One region of the Rummeliibacillus sp. TYF-LIM-RU47 genome, then DNA from elsewhere that is predicted to be linked to it. Evidence: predicted binding sites of a transcription regulator. Region 1 holds the regulator's gene; each other region holds the start of a gene.
The links. The regulator CtsR, encoded in region 1, represses protease genes until heat stress. The targets are predictions, from matches to a motif close to ATGGTCAATAAAGGTCAAACA.
Positions count from the first base shown of each region.

Region 2: a site for CtsR is predicted at 3,804-3,824, ahead of clpP (ATP-dependent Clp endopeptidase proteolytic subunit ClpP). Genes of this name have one in related genera too.
Region 3: a site for CtsR is predicted at 2,578-2,598, ahead of F0527_RS02680 (ATP-dependent Clp protease ATP-binding subunit). Genes of this name have one in related genera too.

Region 1 covers NZ_VVIR01000004.1:131,631-138,066, reverse strand. The annotation lists gene F0527_RS14305 (ATP-dependent Clp protease ATP-binding subunit) at 1-367, opposite strand, end outside; gene mcsB (protein-arginine kinase McsB) at 395-1,465, opposite strand; gene F0527_RS14295 (UvrB/UvrC motif-containing protein) at 1,455-2,021, opposite strand; gene F0527_RS14290 (CtsR family transcriptional regulator) at 2,011-2,505, opposite strand; gene F0527_RS14285 (magnetosome magnetite crystal formation protein family) at 2,674-2,991, opposite strand; gene corA (magnesium/cobalt transporter CorA) at 3,167-4,126, shown strand; gene F0527_RS14275 (hypothetical protein) at 4,216-4,407, opposite strand; gene F0527_RS14270 (acyl-CoA thioesterase) at 4,541-5,032, opposite strand; gene F0527_RS14265 (aldehyde dehydrogenase family protein) at 5,132-6,436, opposite strand, start outside.
Region 2 covers NZ_VVIR01000002.1:99,913-106,348, reverse strand. The annotation lists gene F0527_RS11900 (DHA2 family efflux MFS transporter permease subunit) at 1-942, opposite strand, end outside; gene F0527_RS11895 (TetR/AcrR family transcriptional regulator) at 1,118-2,017, shown strand; gene F0527_RS11890 (hypothetical protein) at 2,205-2,504, shown strand; gene F0527_RS11885 (spore coat protein) at 2,589-3,044, shown strand; gene clpP (ATP-dependent Clp endopeptidase proteolytic subunit ClpP) at 3,127-3,717, opposite strand; tRNA gene F0527_RS11875 (tRNA-Arg) at 3,898-3,969, shown strand; gene F0527_RS11870 (HPr family phosphocarrier protein) at 4,199-4,456, opposite strand; gene whiA (DNA-binding protein WhiA) at 4,488-5,435, opposite strand; gene F0527_RS11860 (gluconeogenesis factor YvcK family protein) at 5,469-6,436, opposite strand, start outside.
Region 3 covers NZ_VVIR01000001.1:572,901-579,336, reverse strand. The annotation lists gene F0527_RS02685 (YjzD family protein) at 90-293, shown strand; gene F0527_RS02680 (ATP-dependent Clp protease ATP-binding subunit) at 351-2,498, opposite strand; gene F0527_RS02675 (Crp/Fnr family transcriptional regulator) at 2,697-3,401, shown strand; gene F0527_RS02670 (metal-sulfur cluster assembly factor) at 3,499-3,807, opposite strand; gene F0527_RS02665 (prolyl oligopeptidase family serine peptidase) at 3,860-4,630, opposite strand; gene F0527_RS02660 (HAD family hydrolase) at 4,705-5,334, opposite strand; gene F0527_RS02655 (Cof-type HAD-IIB family hydrolase) at 5,735-6,436, shown strand, end outside.

The DNA of each region.
Region 1 (6,436 bases):
GAGCTGCTACACCTTCGCCTTCTCGAATTAACGCAAGCAATAAATGTTCTGTACCAATGTATGAATGGCCCAGTTTGCGAGATTCATCGACTGATAATTCAATGACCTTTTTAGCACGTGGTGTATAGTGTACTATCGGGCCTACATTTTTAGTGCCGACACCAACCAATTCTTCAATACCTTCTTCAATCATTTCTGTACTCACGTTGATTGCTTCAAGCGCTTTTGCCGCTATGCCGCCTCCTTCACGTATGAGGCCAAGCAAAATATGTTCTGTGCCAATGGCTTCGTGTTTCATACGAATTGCCTCTTCCTGTGCTAATTGCAGAACTTTTTGAGCGCGCTGTGTAAATCGATTGTACATCATGAAGATCCTCTCCTTTTTACTGTTATATTATTTAACCGTCGTATTGTTTAATTTTTCTCGAATAATTGTTGCTCGAAATACATCTCTTTCGTTCGCCTGGAGCGTTGTACCAGCAAGCTGCTGCAAGAAACCAGGCTGCATAATCAACATACATTCATTCAAAACTCTATCCGGATATGTTGGAATTAATCCCAAATCTATACCCAACCGGACATTTGATAAACAATTAGCCGCTTCTTCACTAGATAAAATCCTTGCATATTTCAACACACCTAATGATCGATTTAAACGATCTGAAACCGCAATGGATGCGTGTTCTAGCAAAGCTCTACGGGCACCGATTTCTTTTTGAATAATTTGCTCGGCTACACTTTGTAGATCCAAAATAATATCTTCTTCTGGCTTACCAAGGGTGATTTGGTTAGAAATTTGATAATAATTCCCGAGAGCTTCGGTACCTTCTCCGTATATTCCTCTTACAACCATCCCTAAACGAGCCATTGTATTCATCAGCGTTCCCATTTGGTTAGTCGCAGTTAGGGCAGGTAAATGCATCATCACTGATGCCCGAAGCCCTGTACCTGTGTTTGTTGGACAGCTTGTAAGGTAGCCAAATGAATCATCGAATGCATATGATAGCTTTCTTTCTAAAAGTCGGTCCACTTCATCAGCCAGCTGATAAGCCATATCCAATTGCAGGCCTGGTTGTAAGCTTTGTATGCGGATATGGTCTTCTTCATTTACCATGATGCTAATTGTTTCATCATCCGACACTAAGATAGAGCCTGTTTTTGTTTTATTTGCTAATTGCGGGCTAATTAAATGCTTCTCTACCAAAACCTGACGCTTAAGAGCGGGCATATCATGAAGTGAGAAATAAGAGAATGGCATATCAAATTTCTGGTCTCCATCAATCAATGCATTTGAAACCATTTTGTCAATTTGCAACGCTTCATCTTCTGAAAAAGCCCGTGGAAACCGAAAACCATTTATATTTCTAGCTAGGCGAATCCTTGTACTCATGACGATATCGCCAAATGTACTATCACCTCTCATCCATATAGGAGGTTTGCTTTGCAGAAAGTGGTCAATGTTCATCTCTCTTCTCACCTCCTCCATTCAATTTGTTTTCAAGCAATTTAACCTCATCTCGAATTTCCGCGGCGTCTTCAAAACGTTCCTCTTCCACTGCTGTTTTCATATCTTGTCGCAGCGCTTCAATTTGGCGTTTTGTCTGATAGCTCTCATTAATTGATCCAGGAACCTTGCCTATATGTTCTGTAGCGCCATTATGAAGCCGTTTTAATACCTGTGGCAAAAAATCTTTAAACGTCTCATAACACGTTGGACAATTGAATTTCCCTTCTTCGAGAAATTGTCTATATGTCATGCCGCATTGTGGACAGCTTTCATTTTGCACTTTACTTTGTGGTTTCTTGATAGGCACATCCTGTACTGACCAGCTTGGCGTTCCGAATAAATTTGAAAATAGTTTTTGCATGGCATTGGAACTATCACCAGGTTCAAGATTCACGTGAAAGTGATCTAGCTGCTTATTGCATACATCACAAAAGTGCCTTGTTATCTTATTGCCGTTTTTCATCTGTGTGACTGTAATTGTAGCAGGCCGCTGTTTACAATTTTCACATATCATCTTTAACACCTCTTTGCATTTGCTGGTCGTATTTCACCGCTAGTAACATCGCCCTCATAATACGCGCTCGTAGTTCATCGCGTAAGGGTAAATGGAGGGACAATACTGAACGGTCTAGTGCCGCTATCATCATCCTTGCTTCTCTTTGCGTTATTACATCTTCATCAATTAACCGAAAAATAAAGTCCTGTGCAGACGACTGTGTGATAGAATCACCAATTTGATGCATAATCTCTTCAATTAACTCGGTCCCTGAGCTTGCTCTAACACGTAAAATCCGTATATAGCCACCCCCGCCTCGCTTACTTTCAACGATATACCCTCGCTCGGCTGTAAACCTTGTATTGATGACATAATTGATTTGGGAAGGTACACATTGAAATTTGTCTGCAATTTCACTTCGTTTGATTTCAATATGACCTTTACCACCTAATTCAATAATCTCTTTTAAATACCCTTCAATAATGTCTGAGATATTCCGCATTTTTATTCCACCTCACTCGCTTCACTGACTTTGACTAACTTTGACTTTATTATATGTTCCATCAAAAAATGATGCAAATATTTTGCTTAACCTGGAAAATCGTTATTCATTCTCCTAATATACACAAAAAACATACTGCTATATGCAGTATGTTCATAAGTTTTTGTATTAAATCCACTTTCCAACAATCGGATATTCCCAATGTGTTCCCTGAAGTGCTCTAATTATGCCGATAATAGGTATAATAACGCCCATAATCCCGAAAATAATTATCATCGGAATGCCAATAATCGCAAGAATTATAGTGAAGGTCAGGATGCCTCCAACTGTAACGAGCAGCCACATAACGAATTGGAACAGCAGCGCTTGAATTGATAAACGTTTTATCTCTTCATCTCTAATAAACACAAAAATAAGAATCGGGACTAAACATGGGGCAAAAAAAGCGCTCGCATGCAAAATAACTTTTAACCCTTTATTCTCCATCTTGTTATTCACTCACTTTCAATATCTATTTTTTCTTAACTTAATTTACGTATTACATTAAATATAGTTTCACTTTTTTATACCCTCTCTTATATGAGGGGTTTCTCCTTTCTGGCATTGTTTACATATTTGTGAGAGGATAAATATACGAATATTGTTGAAATGAGGGTTTGAGATGATTCGGACGCTTGGTATCACTAATGATCAACAACTCTTAGCTGATTTTTCGCTCGAAGAGATTAAAACCGGCAAGTTTATATGGTATTGGGTCGATTTTGAATCGCCTACCACAGAAGAAAATAGATTACTTAGCAGCTTTTTTCATTTCCACCCCTTAGCCATCGAGGATTGTTTAATGAGACTACAACGGCCTAAACTGGATTATTATGAGGGGTACCATTTTCTTGTCGCTCATAAAATAAATAAAGAAACATTTGAAGGGGAGGAGGTCAATTTATTTGTAGCGCCAGACTTTATTGTCACCTATCATCACTCACCTGCCCCCGAGTTTGCCATCGTGAGAGAACGAATTGAAGAAATGCCAGCTTCCTGGGAGCGCGGATCCCTGTATATTGCCTATCAAGTACTTGATAAAATTGTTGATGGTTACTTTCCGTTAGTATATGATATCGAAGATCATTTGAATGAGATAGATGATGAAATTGGTTTTAAGAGTACGACAAAATCAATGAAATATGTATTTGATCTAAGGAGCGATTTGCTTCATATTCGTCGTATCGTTTTGCCAATGCGCGATTTACTTTATCGAATTTTAAATTCCTATCGCTTCCGCTTGAATGACCAGGAACGGGCTTACTTTATGGATATCCACGACCATTTGATTAAGCTAACAGAAATGGTGGAATCGAATCGGGAACTGACAGCAGACATGCGAGATAGCCATATGTCGATAAACTCGAGCCGGATGAATGGCATTATGATGATTTTGACTATTATTTCTTCCATATTCATACCGCTGACATTTATTGCGGGTGTCTATGGAATGAATTTTAAAAACATGCCTGAGCTCAATTGGCATTATGGTTACTTTATTATCTTATTCATTATGTTTGGCATTGCCTTTTCGATGGCCATCTGGTTTAAGTTGAAGGGATGGTTTGATTATAGACCGTAAAAACGAAAATAGAACAGCTGCAAAGTTCTCTATACTTTGCAGGCTATTCCATTTAAAGTTGGTTTCTATTAATCTCATTAATATGGGATTTATTTAGGAGTATCCTTTAAACCAAAAAGGACAAAAGACAGGAGATAAGTGACGATGGTTGCACCGATTGTAATATAGATTCTGTGGCTCATTGGCACTTCTGTATAGTTAGCATTTAGAAGCATTAACGATGAGACCGCTACTACCATTGCTAATGGCAGTGCATATTTCATTCCTCTTTTTGTATCCATGCTGTACATCCTATTCTTGTGATTTTTTCTTTATTGTAGCATGTTCTACCTAGCTCGAATAGATAAAGAAACGATAATAGGCGGTTGCTGTTATAAGTTACAGCAACCGCCTATTTGTATAATATACCGATTATTATAAGGTAAAGAACTTGCTTGGCATTTCGCGCTTTTCTTTACGAATCTTCCGGCGTATCGAGCCTGATTCGAATAATTTCTTTTCTTGTTCTGTTTCTGGGAAAACGGGCGCTACTTCCTGAGGTGCACCATTGGTATCTACTGCTACCATAGTAACGAAAGATTCTGTCGTTAGTTTTTTTACACCTGTGTCGATATTAGTAGAATGCACCACGATATATAACTCCATCGATGTGCGTCCAGTAGAACTAACAATCGCCTCTAGTTCTAGGACTTCTCCTGAACGGACTGGCGAATAAAAGTCCACTGAGTCGAAAGATGCTGTTACTGTTTGCATTTTTGCATGCTTCATGGACGTAATCGCTGCGATCTCATCAATATACGCCAACACCTTCCCACCAAAAATTGTGCTCATATGGTTGGTATCGGGCGGTAAAACCAATCTTGTTTGTATTGTTCTTGAACTGCCCATTGGCACTGCTTCTAGCATCGTATACACTCCTCACGTATCTTTTAACACATAATTTTAAAGGGAAGCCCTTGTTCAACAAGTCATTTCTCTGTACTTGCATCGACTTCTCCAAACATACTACAGTTTAGTCTTAATCGTAATAAACTTCAAATCAGTCATTTCGTTCACTGCATATTTAATGCCTTCGCGTCCATATCCGCTATTCTTCACTCCACCATATGGCATATTATCTATACGGAATGTTGGAACATCATTAATGATGACTGCCCCGGCTTCTAATTCCTCTGCTGCTCTCATGGCATCTTCTAAATTATTTGTAAAGATCCCTGCATTTAAACCTAAATCTGATTGGTTTACTAAATTAATCGCTTCATCGAATGTGTCATATGGAACAATGGATACAATCGGAGCAAATGTTTCCTGGCATGCTACCTTCATATCAGGCTGAACATTGGCCATGACAGTTGGTGTTAAGGTACGCTCTGTGAAGGTTCCGCCTGTAGCAACGGTTGCACCTTGCTCTTTCGCCTCTTCAATCCATTGCATAATGCGTGTAACTTCTTTTGGATTAATCATTGCACTTACATCTGTTTTTTCGTCCAAAGGATCGCCTACTACCAATTTTTCTGTAGCTGTAACAAAGGCATTTAAAAATTGGTCATAAATCGATTGATGGACATAAATACGCTGTAGTGAAATACATACTTGTCCTGCGTAACCAAATGCGCCACTTACACAGCGATCTATAATTTTATCGATTGGCACACTTGGTTCTACAATCAAGCCTGCATTAGAACCCAATTCAAGCGTTACCTTTCGCAATCCTACTTTTTCTTTAATCTTCAATCCAACAGGACTGCTGCCTGTAAACGTAACCTTTTTGACGAGCGGATGTGTAACAAGCGTATCGCTTAACTCACTTCCACTTCCAGTAACGATTTGAAGCATCCCATCTGGTAAACCTGCATCTTTAAAGATTCCAGCCATTACAAGGCTGCTTAAAGGTGTTTGTCCAGCAGGCTTTAAAACAACTGCGTTACCCACAGCAAATGCAGGACCTAATTTATGTGCCACTAAGTTAAAAGGAAAGTTAAATGGTGTAATGGCTGATATAACACCTAAAGGTACGCGTTTTGTCCAGCCAATCCGATCTTTTCCACCCGGTGCAGCATCCATCGGAAGCGTTTCACCACTTAATCCTTTAGCTGCCTCGGCTGCAAATTGGTACGTTGTAATGGTACGATCAATTTCAGTAAGGGCAGCGGTGATAGGCTTTCCTGCTTCTCTCGCTGCTATTTCAGCTAGATCTTGCTTGCGCTCTTTCATTAACTCTGCCACTCGATATAAAATTTCAGCTCTTTCATAAGCTGTTGATGATTTAAATTGAAGAAAGGCTTGATGTGCACCTTCAATGCTTCGTTC
Region 2 (6,436 bases), on a different contig from region 1:
CATGAATGCCATCACAATCGCACCTGGAAGCATCATTAGCCCAGCGTGGAATGGCGAGATACCACGAACTTGTTGTACATAAGCAGGTGTTAAAATCATACCAGAGAACATCGCTACAGATACTACTGCTGAGATGATTGATGCTAATGCAAACATTGGATATTTGTAAATACGAAGATCTAAAAGCGGCTCTTCCATGCGAAGTTGCTTAAAGATAAAGATAATAAGCGCAATCGCCCCGATTGTAATCGTACCGTAAACAAGTGGATCGCCCCACCCTTTATCACCAGCAGAACTAAAGCCGTATAAAAGGCCACCAAATCCGATTGTTGAGAATACTAGAGATAGATAATCTAGTGATACTTTTCTTGTATCCATTACGTTTTTCAATTTCCAGATACCAAACAAAAGGCTTAGCACTGCAAATGGAATGATCATTTCAAAAAGCATGCGCCATGAATGATGTTCGACAATATAACCAGATAATGTCGGGCCAATTGCTGGCGCTGCGATCATTACTAAACCGAAGATCCCCATAGCAGAACCACGTTTTTCAGCTGGGAAGCTGACAAGCATTACATTCATAAGAAGTGGTGACATTGCAGCAGAACCTGCAGCCTGTACCATACGACCTGCGATTAAAACACTAAAATTTGGCGCTGCAGCGGCGATAATTGTACCAATCGTAAAGATAGACATCGCTGCAATAAACAAATGACGGTTCTTAAAGCGAACGACAAAAAATGCGGATGCCGGTATTAACACACCGCTCACAAGCATATATCCTGTTGACAACCATTGAACTTGCGAGTAAGTAACATCGAAGTCTGTCATAATGGTCGGCAAGGCAACGTTCATTAAAGTATTATTTAAAAAAGAAACAAAAGCACCCACGAATAGAATGGCTATCATTCCATAAGGTGGTTTTTGCTGATTACTCATATTTTCCCCTCACTCTTCTTTATATCTCATTTTTATTGGATGTTTATTATTTTATACCGCTAGTTCACTTTTTTCAACTAAAAATTATTAACCTCTCAAAAACATTGATATGAAAGCGTTTTTGGTATAGACTACTGGTATAATTTAAAATCATTTATGACGAAAAGGTGACTAAATGAATACGCGAAAAAGAAAAGTTCTTGATGTGGCGAGGCAGCTTTTTATTGAAAAAGGCTTCAAAGAAACTTCTATAATGGACATTATCCAGGGAGCCCAGATTTCTAAAGGAACCTTCTATAACTATTTCCCTTCAAAAAACGATTGCCTCATCGCCATCTTGCGTGAAAGCCGAGAGGAAACGAGTATCCGACGCCATGAATTAATCTTCGGACAGGATATAAAGGATATTGATATACTGACTAAACAAATAGCCGTCTTGATGCAAATTAATCGTGAGCAAAATTTAATGCGAATTTTTGAATCTGTTTCGAATTCACAGGATGAATCATTACGAATGGCCCTAATGAGCCACCATCTTCAAGAACTTGAATGGCTAGCCAAAAGGCTTGTCGAAGTATATGGTGATGAAATAAGCATTATGAGCTATGAATGTGCCATCCAAGTATTTGCGATGATTCAGCATACTCTCCGTATTTTAATTTTTGCAGAAGACCGCTATGTAGAACCAGAAGCTATCATCAAAATGTCCCTTCGCAATATCGATGCTATTATCCCCCGTATGCTTGAAACGAAAGAAGTCATTATCGGTATTGAGACTATACATTTTATAAAGAATAATGTAGAACACCATATCATGAGTCAGGAGATGGTGACACAACAGTTAGACGGTTTCATTAAGGGATTAGGACCATGTGATTCCAAAAAGGGTCTGGAGTATGCAAGCTATTTGTTAAGTGAATTAAGCGAATCGAATCCCAAATACTTTATTATCGAAGCACTTTTAACACCGTTTCGTAAAGCTTTCGCCAAAACAACTCATGCAGCGGAAGCAAGGGAAATCGCCAACTATATTTGGCGGCTTGTCCGAATTGAACAGAACGACGAACAATTTTGAAACCAAGCAGTTCATTCATTTACCATTGGATGGACTGCTTGGTTTTAGTATTGTCTAATTTTGCATGAGGTACACGTTTTTTTAATTCCAAACAGTTATTTTCAAACGAATAACCGAAATTCTGGTACATCTGCCCTGACATTCTTCTCTCTTATGAATATGCAATATAAGAGGGGAGGTGGAATAGTTGTTTAAGAACAATCGCGAGGAGTTATACAGCCTTTCAAATCAATTTATTGAAATATTCATAGCGGATATTTTTTCAAAAAACAAAGTCAATATGGATGAAATTAGATCAAAGGTATCAGATGATCAACGTGAAAAGCTTAAAAAAACCGTAGATCAACTAAAAGTGCAGGTGGAGGAGTTCATCAACTCAAACAATACCAAAAGTATTACTGAAAAAGAACCTAAAGAACAGCCTTCAAGCCCACTAAGAGAAAAGCTGAAGCAGGCAAAAGCAGAAAATGAGGATACAGAAAAATAAAATTTTATCCCTCACCCGTGTTCTTTGTCTATACAAAAACTAAGGTGAAAGCATCTACTATAAAAGATGAAAGGAGGGGTGAAAATGAGTGAATATGAGAATTCTAATAAGTGGTCTGCAATGGACTCAAGCATGGACCACCCATGTGACCCATGCCACAATAATAATGAGGACATAAATAACAATGCTACTGAAGTTGCGGATATTGACCAATCTTCAAATGAGATTATTATTATTCGTGACTCATGTGATATTACCGTTGAAACAACTGATACTCAGGTAGCTGTTTCGCTTCAGGCAGCTTTACAAGTTGCCATTGCTATCGTAGTTAATATTACAATCGCAGATAGTTCGCGTGCAGAAACGGTGACACAAGAGCTATTACAAAGAGCACAAATTCGTCAAGCAAATCGCCAAAAACTTGTCATCGTTAACTCCCGCTCTGTAAATGTAACAACAACAGATACAGACGTTGCAATTTCCCTACAATTACTACTTCAAATTCTAGTAGCTCTCGTTGCCCAATTAGATATTCTTTAAATAATAGCAGTTCCGTACTTCCTATATAAAATAAAAAGGCTGCAACCAGAGTTAGACTATGGTTGCAGCCTTTTTTAATTCATTATTTTAGCTCGTTGCGTTCCATAATATGGTCGATCAAGCCGTAATCTTTTGCTTGTTCAGCGCTCATGTAGTTATCACGATCTGTATCGCGCGCAATAACTTCAATTGGTTGGCCAGTGCGTTCAGATAAGATTGCATTTAATTTTTCGCGTGTTTTAAGAATATGTTTCGCAGCAATTTCAATTTCAGTTGCTTGCCCTTGTGCTCCACCTAAAGGTTGGTGAATCATCACTTCACAGTTTGGCAATGCATAGCGTTTGCCTTTAGCGCCTGCTGTTAGCAAGAATGAGCCCATAGATGCGCACATACCCATACCAACTGTTTGGACATCTGGTTTGATGAATTGCATTGTGTCATAGATAGCCATGCCTGCAGTAACGCTTCCGCCTGGAGAGTTGATATAAAGGAAGATATCTTTCTCAGGGTCTTCAGCTTCTAAGAATAGCAATTGTGAAACGATTGAGTTTGACACATTGTCGTCGATTGCACTGCCTAGCATGATGATACGGTCTTTTAATAAACGTGAATAAATATCGTAGGCACGTTCACCGCGGTTTGTTTGTTCAATAACTGTAGGTATTAAGTTCATAAGAAATAGCCTCCTCAATTAAAAAATAGATTACATAATGACATTTGCTGAGCTTCTTCTTCAGCTGTACCATTATATTACACATTATGGTCAACAAAGGTCAAATGTTACGATTGTTTTTTTCCTCTATTGATATTTCTTTGTTTTATCTGTATAATAAAACAGTCGTTAAGTATATATGCCCTCGTAGTTTAACGGATAAAACATAAGATTCCGGTTCTTAGGCTGGGGGTTCGATTCCCTCCGAGGGCGTTATTGAAATCCTCTTAAGCGTTGCTGCCAACTTTGGCGTGCAGCGTTTTTTATTTCTCCACTTATGATTGTTGTTCCTTAAAAGGAAGAAACAAAAACAACGCACAAACCCAGAAATGAGGATCTGTGCAATAAGGGAGAACTATACTATTTATACCCAATTCGGTATAAAAAAAATCACCTCTATTCATTTTTTGCGAATAGAGGCTTTTTTCAATAGTTGATTGTGTTACTCTTCAACTTCAATAAGTTGGACTAGATTAGAAAGAGCTTGATCCTCATCATCTCCGCTTGCGCTTAAAATAACAGGTGTTCCGTGTGCTAGCGCCAAACTCATAATGCCCATTATACTTTTGGCATTTACTTTCTTATCGTCTTTTTGCAAGAAAATATCAGCTGCATGGCGGTTTGCTTCTTGAACAAATAAAGCGGCTTGCCTTGCTTGCAAACCTGATTTCAAATTTACTTTTGCCTGTTGTTCTACCATTCAATCATCCAATCCTTCCAGTAAGCTTATTTTAAACTTTCGCTGTCTCGCCGCCTCTAAGTGAGTCTGCAATCGCATCAATCTTACGCAAACGATGGTTGACACCTGATTTGCTGACTGTGCCTGTCGAGACCATTTCCCCTAGCTCTTTTAGTGTTACATCTTGATACTCTACTCGCAGCCTAGCAATCTCCTGAAGTTTTTCAGGCAATTGATCGATCCCGATTGCTTGATCAATAAAGCGTATGTTTTCTACTTGTCTAATAGCAGCACCGATTGTTTTATTTAAATTGGCTGTTTCACAATTCACTAGACGATTCACGCTATTACGCATATCTCTAACAATCCGAACATCCTCAAATTTCAACATCGCTTGATGGGCACCTACTAGACTTAAAAAATCAGAAATCTTCTCTGCTTCTTTCAAATATGTGACAAAGCCCTTTTTCCGTTCGATTGTCTTGGCATTCAGTTCGAAGACATTCATCAGTTCCATCAATGCATCACCGTGTTCTTTATATAGAGAATAGATCTCTAAATGATAAGATGATGTCTCTGGATTATTAACAGAGCCTCCCGCTAAAAATGCGCCGCGCAAATAAGCTCTTTTTTCATCAGGTGTAGGAATGATTTTTTCTTCAATATCATGATGAAACAGAAAATTTCCTGTTACAATCTGCAGCTCTTCTAGCAATTCCTTTGCACCTTCGCGCACGCGGCAAATGTAGACATTATTCTTTTTCAGCCTCATTTTTTTCCGCACTAAAAGCTCTATTCGATAGTTGTAAAATTTCTTGATGATTGTATACATTCTACGAGCGATAGCAGCATTTTCTGTTTGGACATCTAGGCTCAGTTGTCGATTGGCAAACGATAATGAACCGTTCATTCGAATGAGGGCAGAGAGCTCTGCTTTTAAACTGCTATCCTTTGCTTCCACTTGTGTAAGCTCTTTTTTCGTCTCAGAAGCAAATGACATAGCAATCCCCCCTTCCTTGTTATATTTTAGACGCTAATTCGCCGAAGATTGCTTTTTTTGTTGATAATTTGTTGCATATTCTACAATCCATGCCGCTACATTATTGGCATCATGCCGCACTACGCCATCATGAATGGATGCTATATCCTTTTTAATGACCTCTAGCCCCATTCCTTCAAGTCTTGGCACATCAAACCTGACAGGCTCCGCTAATTCTTTGCTGTATGCTTCTCGAATTGACAGTGGAAGCTCTTCTTTATTAATCAAGATGGTATGAAGAAAGTTCGCACCCACATGATCGATTAACGCTTGGACATGATCTCCGGCAGAATAATGAGAGGTTTCACCTGCTTGCGTCATAAGATTGCATATATAAATTTTATGGCCTTTTGCATTCAATACTGCTTCACGAATACCATTTACCAATAAATTAGGCAAGATGCTTGTATAAAGGCTACCAGGACCAATAATAATGATATCAGCACTCTCAATAGCGCTCACTGCCTCTTGCACCGGTAACACATCCGCCGGCGATAAAAATACACGCTGAATTCTTTGATTATACGAAGGGATTTTAGATTCCCCTTTTACAATCGTTCCATTTTCAAGCTCAGCCATAAGCGTGATTCTCTGATTGGCTGCAGGCAACACTTTGCCATGTACATTTAATACTCGGCTCATTTCGGCGATTGCATGCGAAAAATCACCCGTTATAGCGGTTAAGGCTGTGAGCATCAGATTCCCTAAAGAATGGCCCCCTAGCTCTTCTTTTCCTTGAAAGCGATATTGGAACATTTCTTCTACCAGCGGTTCAACCTCTGATAGCGCAGCGATTACTTGGCGAATGTCGCCGGGCGGTGGGATTTGAAAATCATCGCGGATTCTCCCTGAGCTACCGCCATCGTCTGCTACAGTTACGATTGCTGTTAAATCGATAGGACATTTTTTTAAGCCTCTAAGCAATGTAGATAATCCAGTGCCACCGCCGATAATAGCAACAC
Region 3 (6,436 bases), on a different contig from region 1:
AACTCTTCTAACCATTCGTTATCACTCAAGTGTTGAGTTGAGGTCTTGCTGCCCCATAATGCGGATAAAAGTGAGCTAGAGGTGATTATATGAAATACATTATGTTAGTGATTTGGTCAGCATTATTGGTTTCCACTTTAAACTATGTTGTGAGCTCAATCAATAATGTGCCATTAGATGGACCAGCATTCACAAAAGGATTATGGATATCACTTATCATTTCAGTATTAATCTTAATAATGGATGCAGTGATTCCAAAAGATTCACCAAAAGAAATCGGTCAACACGAATAATGACTAAAAAACCTGTCCTAAATTATGGACAGGTTTTTTATTTTGAATAATGATTATTTACTTTCTTTCTTTATGAATGGTTACTTTACCATCCTCCAAGGCTACTACTAATCGGTCTCCGGCGCTTGCTTCGCCTTTTAATAATTCTTGCGCTACCAATGTTTCAATATAGCGTTGAACAAAGCGGCGTAGTGGACGTGCGCCAAATGCAGGGTCAATGCCTTCTTTGACTACCCATTCTAGTACATCTTCATTTACGGTTAGCTCAATATCTTGTTCTGCCACCCGTTTTTGAAGAAGTGCTACATATTTTTTAGCAATTTCGTAATATTGTTTTTCTGATAAGGAATGGAACATCACGATATCATCAAGTCGGTTAAGCAATTCTGGTTTAAAATGTTGTTTCAATTCTGCCATTACTAGATCTTCGATTGCATGATCGCTATCTTGCCCTTTTAACTCCAACAAATAGTGTGAGCCAATATTGGAAGTTAAGATAATGACTGTATTGGTAAAGTTGACTGTACGCCCTTGACTGTCGGTTATGCGACCATCATCTAATATTTGCAACAAGATATTCGCTACATCAGGATGAGCTTTTTCAATTTCATCGAGCAACACAACAGAATAAGGATTTCTGCGAACGGCTTCTGTCAATTGACCGCCTTCTTCGTATCCAATATATCCTGGAGGTGCACCTACCAATCTTGAAACACTGTGTTTTTCCATGTATTCGGACATATCTATACGAATGAAATGATCTTCTGAATCAAATAGCTGAGCAGCCAATGCTTTAGCTAATTCTGTTTTACCGACACCTGTTGGACCTAAAAATAGGAATGAACCAATAGGCTTGTTCGGATCTTGAATGCCCGCTCTTGCACGCCATACAGCTTCCGTCACCAATCGAACTGCATCGTCTTGCCCTACTACACGTTCATGCAATGTGTCTTTCAGGTGCAATAGCTTTTCGCGTTCTCCTTCTACTAATTTAGTCACAGGAATACCCGTCCATCTTGAAACGATTGATGCAATCTCTTCCGCTGTTACATCTTCCCGTAACAAACGGCTCTCATCATCAGTTTGCAAAGATTTTTCAAGCGATTGCAGTTCTTTTTCTAATTCTGGAATTTTGCCATGGCGCAAAACGGCAGCTTTGTTAAGATCATATTGATTCTCTGCATCTTCTAATTCTCTACGATAGCGGTTTAATGTTTCCCGTTTTTCTTGGATAGCTTGCAGTGCATTTTTTTCTGATTCCCACTGCTCTTTCATATTTTTAGATGATGCTTTTAATTGATCTAACTCTTCGCGTAAAGCTACTAGCCTTTTTTTGCTTGCTTCGTCTTTTTCTTTTTGTAACGCTTGTTCTTCAATCTCTAGCTGCATTTGGCGACGTGTTACTTCATCTAGCTCTTGTGGCATTGAATCGATTTCAGTACGAATCATCGCACAAGCTTCATCGACTAAATCAATCGCTTTATCTGGTAAGAAGCGCTCTGTTAAATAACGATTAGACAATTCTGCTGCTGCCACAATCGCTCTATCATGAATTTTTACGGCATGATGCAATTCAAAGCTTTCCTTTAGACCACGTAAAATGGAAATAGTATCTTCTACAGATGGTTCCCGCACGAGTACTTGTTGGAAGCGACGTTCAAGTGCCGGGTCTTTTTCAATATACATGCGATATTCATCAAGTGTTGTCGCGCCGATACAATGTAATTCACCGCGTGCAAGCATTGGTTTAAGCATATTGCCTGCATCCATTGCTCCGTCTGTTTTTCCCGCACCAACAATGGTATGAATTTCATCAATGAATAAAATGATACGTCCTTCACTTTCTTTGACTTCTTTCAAGACACCCTTTAACCGTTCTTCGAATTGGCCACGGTAACTCGCACCAGCCACTAATGCACTCATATCAAGCTCATATATGAGATGATCCTTCAATCCTTCAGGTACATCTTTTTTTACAATACGCTGTGCAAGACCCTCAACAATAGCTGTTTTCCCTACCCCAGGTTCACCAATTAATACCGGGTTATTTTTCGTTTTACGGGACAATATTCTAATAACATTCCGAATTTCTTGGTCTCGACCAATGACAGGATCCATCTTTCCTTTTTTCACTTCTTCTACTAAATTCCGTCCAAATTGTTCTAATGGGCTTTTTTGCTCTTCGTTATTCATTTGCATTTGCATTCAAATCAGCTCCCTTTGACCATTACTGACCTTATGTTAATTTTATTATATTCTTCTCTATCTTTAATGTAAAGTAATATGTTTGACCTTGTTTGACTATATAATAATTACCATTATTTGCTGTATTCACATGACTATCATTCTAACTACGCTGTGTTATAATAAGAAAAATAGATTACGTGAAGGATGGGATAGGTATTGGCAGATTTGGATCATTTTGAACCGCTTCCGCAAAAGATACGAAAAATCTTTGAAGAACATGGTTCATTGATTAAATTTCCTAAGAGTAGCCATATTTGCACCGAGGGAGAGCCAGTTAAAGATCTTTTCTTTATCGTAGCTGGAAAAGTGGTTGTATCGAAAGAAACTGCAGGAGGCAAAGAATTGTCACTCCGAATTTGTGGCAGTGATGATTGTATTGGTGAAGGAATTGTTTTTAGTACATCTGGATTTTATCCGCTGAGTGCCAAAACATTAGAAGCCTCTCAAATTCTTACATTAGATGCAGGCCTTTTCGAAATACTATTAGCTCAAGAACCTGATTTGTTAATTGAGTACATTAAATGGCTACAGCTTCAAAATTTAAAAACCCAAACGAAGCTGCGCGATTTGCTGCTATTTGGCAAGAAAGGTGCGCTATATTCCACTATCATTCGTTTATCCAATACGTACGGTGAAAAACTAGAAAATGGTGACGTTCTAATTAACTATCCATTAACAAACACTACGCTAGCAAATTTGTGTGCAACAAGCCGTGAAGTAATCAATCGTACGCTGCATGAGTTAAAGAATTTAAACGTCATTTCTTTTGATAAAGGATTGATTACCGTTCATCAATTAAACTATTTAAAAGATCAATGTGAATGCGATAACTGCCCTATTAGCGTCTGTCGTATTGACTAATGCTTCATCTTCTATGTATACCCTACTGTCATGAATATATTCGGAATGCTTATATAAAAAATCAGTGAAGAACTAGTTCTCCACTGATTTTTAATTTTTATCGAATACCTAATGCCATTTTTGCGTAACGTGACATCTTATCTTTAGACCAAGGCGGATTCCAGACAACATTGACATCTACATCTTTTACTTCTGGAATTTCAAATAAAGCTGTACGGATTTGATCCACAATCACTGGTCCTAGTGGGCAACCCATAGAAGTAAGTGTCATTGTGATGACGCATAGGCCTTCTTCAGACATATCCACGTCATAGACTAAACCTAAATTGACGATATCTATACCCAGTTCTGGGTCAATAACATTTTCAAGTGCACCTAGAATATTTTCTTTTAAATCAGCATCCATGGTTTTATCCCCTTTCTTCATATTGTTCCCTAATCATATCATCCCTAAATCACTATGCCAAATGGTCAGCAAGGAAAGCAGTCCCTGCAAGCATCCCAGCACGAGATACTTTGTGGCCAGAAGACGAATCAACCATAAACGCCAAATCTTCTGGATGATTCTGATAATAATCTTTTTGAAGTAGTTTATAGAATTCATGCGTAGGCTTAAATGGTACCATTTGGTCCTTTTTGCCATGCCAAAAGAATACAGGGCGACCTAACAGACCTTCTGGTTCTTTACTTAAGTCAAAACGACTAAGCGTTTTATACATTCCCTCCAATTCTTCGTCATTCAACGGAATTTTAAACCCTTTTTCTTCAATGCCGGCAATTTGTTCCTTCGCTAACTCTACATAAGCTGGAGAGCCCATCATAACAGCCGCCGTTTTGATCCACGGATATACTTTCAATGCGCCAAGCGTCACAATGCCACCCATTGAGGTTCCAGAAAGGCCAATTTCACCTTCTTTTGCTAACCCTTTTTCTAGCAGCTGATTGCGTAAAAATTGTACTTCTTCGATAGAAGTTAAAACAATTTCCCAAAAACGCAGACTCAACTGAACTTCATCCAGTTCCTCTTCGCGTTCCCCATGCAATAGCGCATCAGGCAATAATACACGTAGACCCTTATTTACTAACTGGTAAGCATAATGTAGATTATGCTCTTTTGCGCTTGTAAATCCGTGCAAAAAAATGACAGTGGGCGCTTCTTTTGTCGCCGACTGTTCATTATATATATGAAGTAAAGGGATATTGCCCCAAATTTCATGGTCCACTTTCATTTCATTCACTCCCTCATTTCGTTATGTCAATGTTATCAAAAAAAAGAAAGTGAAGCCAATCTGATGTCATATACTTATGGTTTCAAGCCTGCTAATACTGCTATATCCTGTGGTTTTTTTAATACGTATTCTGCTAAGTCATAGCCCTCTGTTGTTTTCGCTCCCCACAATGCCAGGGCAAAATGTACTCCAGCTTTATAGGCGCAATGCATATCATAGATAGAATCGCCAATGTACAGCGCGCTGCTACTTGGTACGCCTAATCCTTCTAGGCAAGCCAATAGTGGTTCTGGCTCTGGTTTGTGTTTGACTGTATCGTCAGCGCAAACTATATACTGAAAATAGGTATTCAATCCAAATGGTTGGAACTCTCTTTTCAATTCGTCTCTTGTTTTAGAGGTAACAATCCCCATTTGTATTTGCTTATCAGCCAATAACTCTATGATTTCTTCTATACCGCTAAACAATCCAACCTCATCAGCATATGCTAATACCGCTTGCGACCACTTTTTATCCATTTTATTTATATTCGTTACAGGGAGTTGCTTGAGTGCCTCTTTCCCCGGAATTCCTAAAGAAAACTTTAGATCATCCAATTCATAACTTAGTCCTTCTTCCTTCAATACCTGCTGTAGAGATAATAAGATGGCTTTTTCTGTATTCAATAAAGTACCATCAATATCAAAAATAATCGATTTGTACATCTGAATCACTCCCCTTTGTTAGTTATTCTAAAATATATATAACCTTTAGAAATACATTAAACCCTTTATTGTGAATAAACTTTGACTAAAGCCTTATTGAAAGGATAAACTTTAATATATCTTACCAACTGAATCAACTTCATAAATAGTGTATAAACGAACGTTTTGATTTTAATCATTCAGAATTTCTGCCAATTAACGCTTCGTTTCAGACTGCGTTTTTCACAGACTTACACTATAAAATAAAGAACGTTCGGTCATTTCAACTATATGGTGAAATTGACTCAGCTAATAGCATTTAAACATATGTATTCCTATGATGAAAATTTTACTTAAATCACAGGACTAGCTAATTTTGGACTACACATCGACAAAACAAATAAGAAAAGGAGTTATCAGCATGGCACAACAACATTTAATTGTTTTAGATTTAGATGGAACCCTATTAACTGATGAAAAAGTGATTTCTGTTAAAACAAAGGCCACATTGCAAAAAGCTAGAGAGGCCGGACATGAAGTCATGATTGCAACAGGAAGGCCCTATCGTGCAAGTAAATTGTTCTATCATGAACTAGGTTTGCACACACCCATCGTCAATTTCAATGGCGCATTTGTACATCATCCTCTAGACCAAAACTGGAAGACAGTACATAAGCCGATTGACTTAAAAGTTGTACAAGAAGTCGTAGAGTCCTTAAACAGAGAGCAGTTTGAAAATTTAATTGCTGAAGTCATGGATGACGTATATGTACAATACCATGATGAGAAGCTATTAAATATTTTTAGTATGGGTGACCCGAAAGTAACGACGGGAGACTTACATCAATATCTAAAAGACAATCCAACAAGTTTGTTAATTCAAGCGAAAGAAAGCAGCGTGCCGGGCATTCGTCAATACTTGGCAGACACGAAAGCCGAATTGATTGATCATAGGCGTTGGGGAGATCCTTTCCCAGTCATAGAAATCGTACGTCATGGCTTGAATAAAGCTGTCGGCCTCTCTCATGTTGCCAAAGACCTAGGCATTCCTCGCGACCGCATTATTGCTTTTGGCGATGAGGACAATGACCTTGAGATGATTGAATATGCAGGTGTAGGCGTA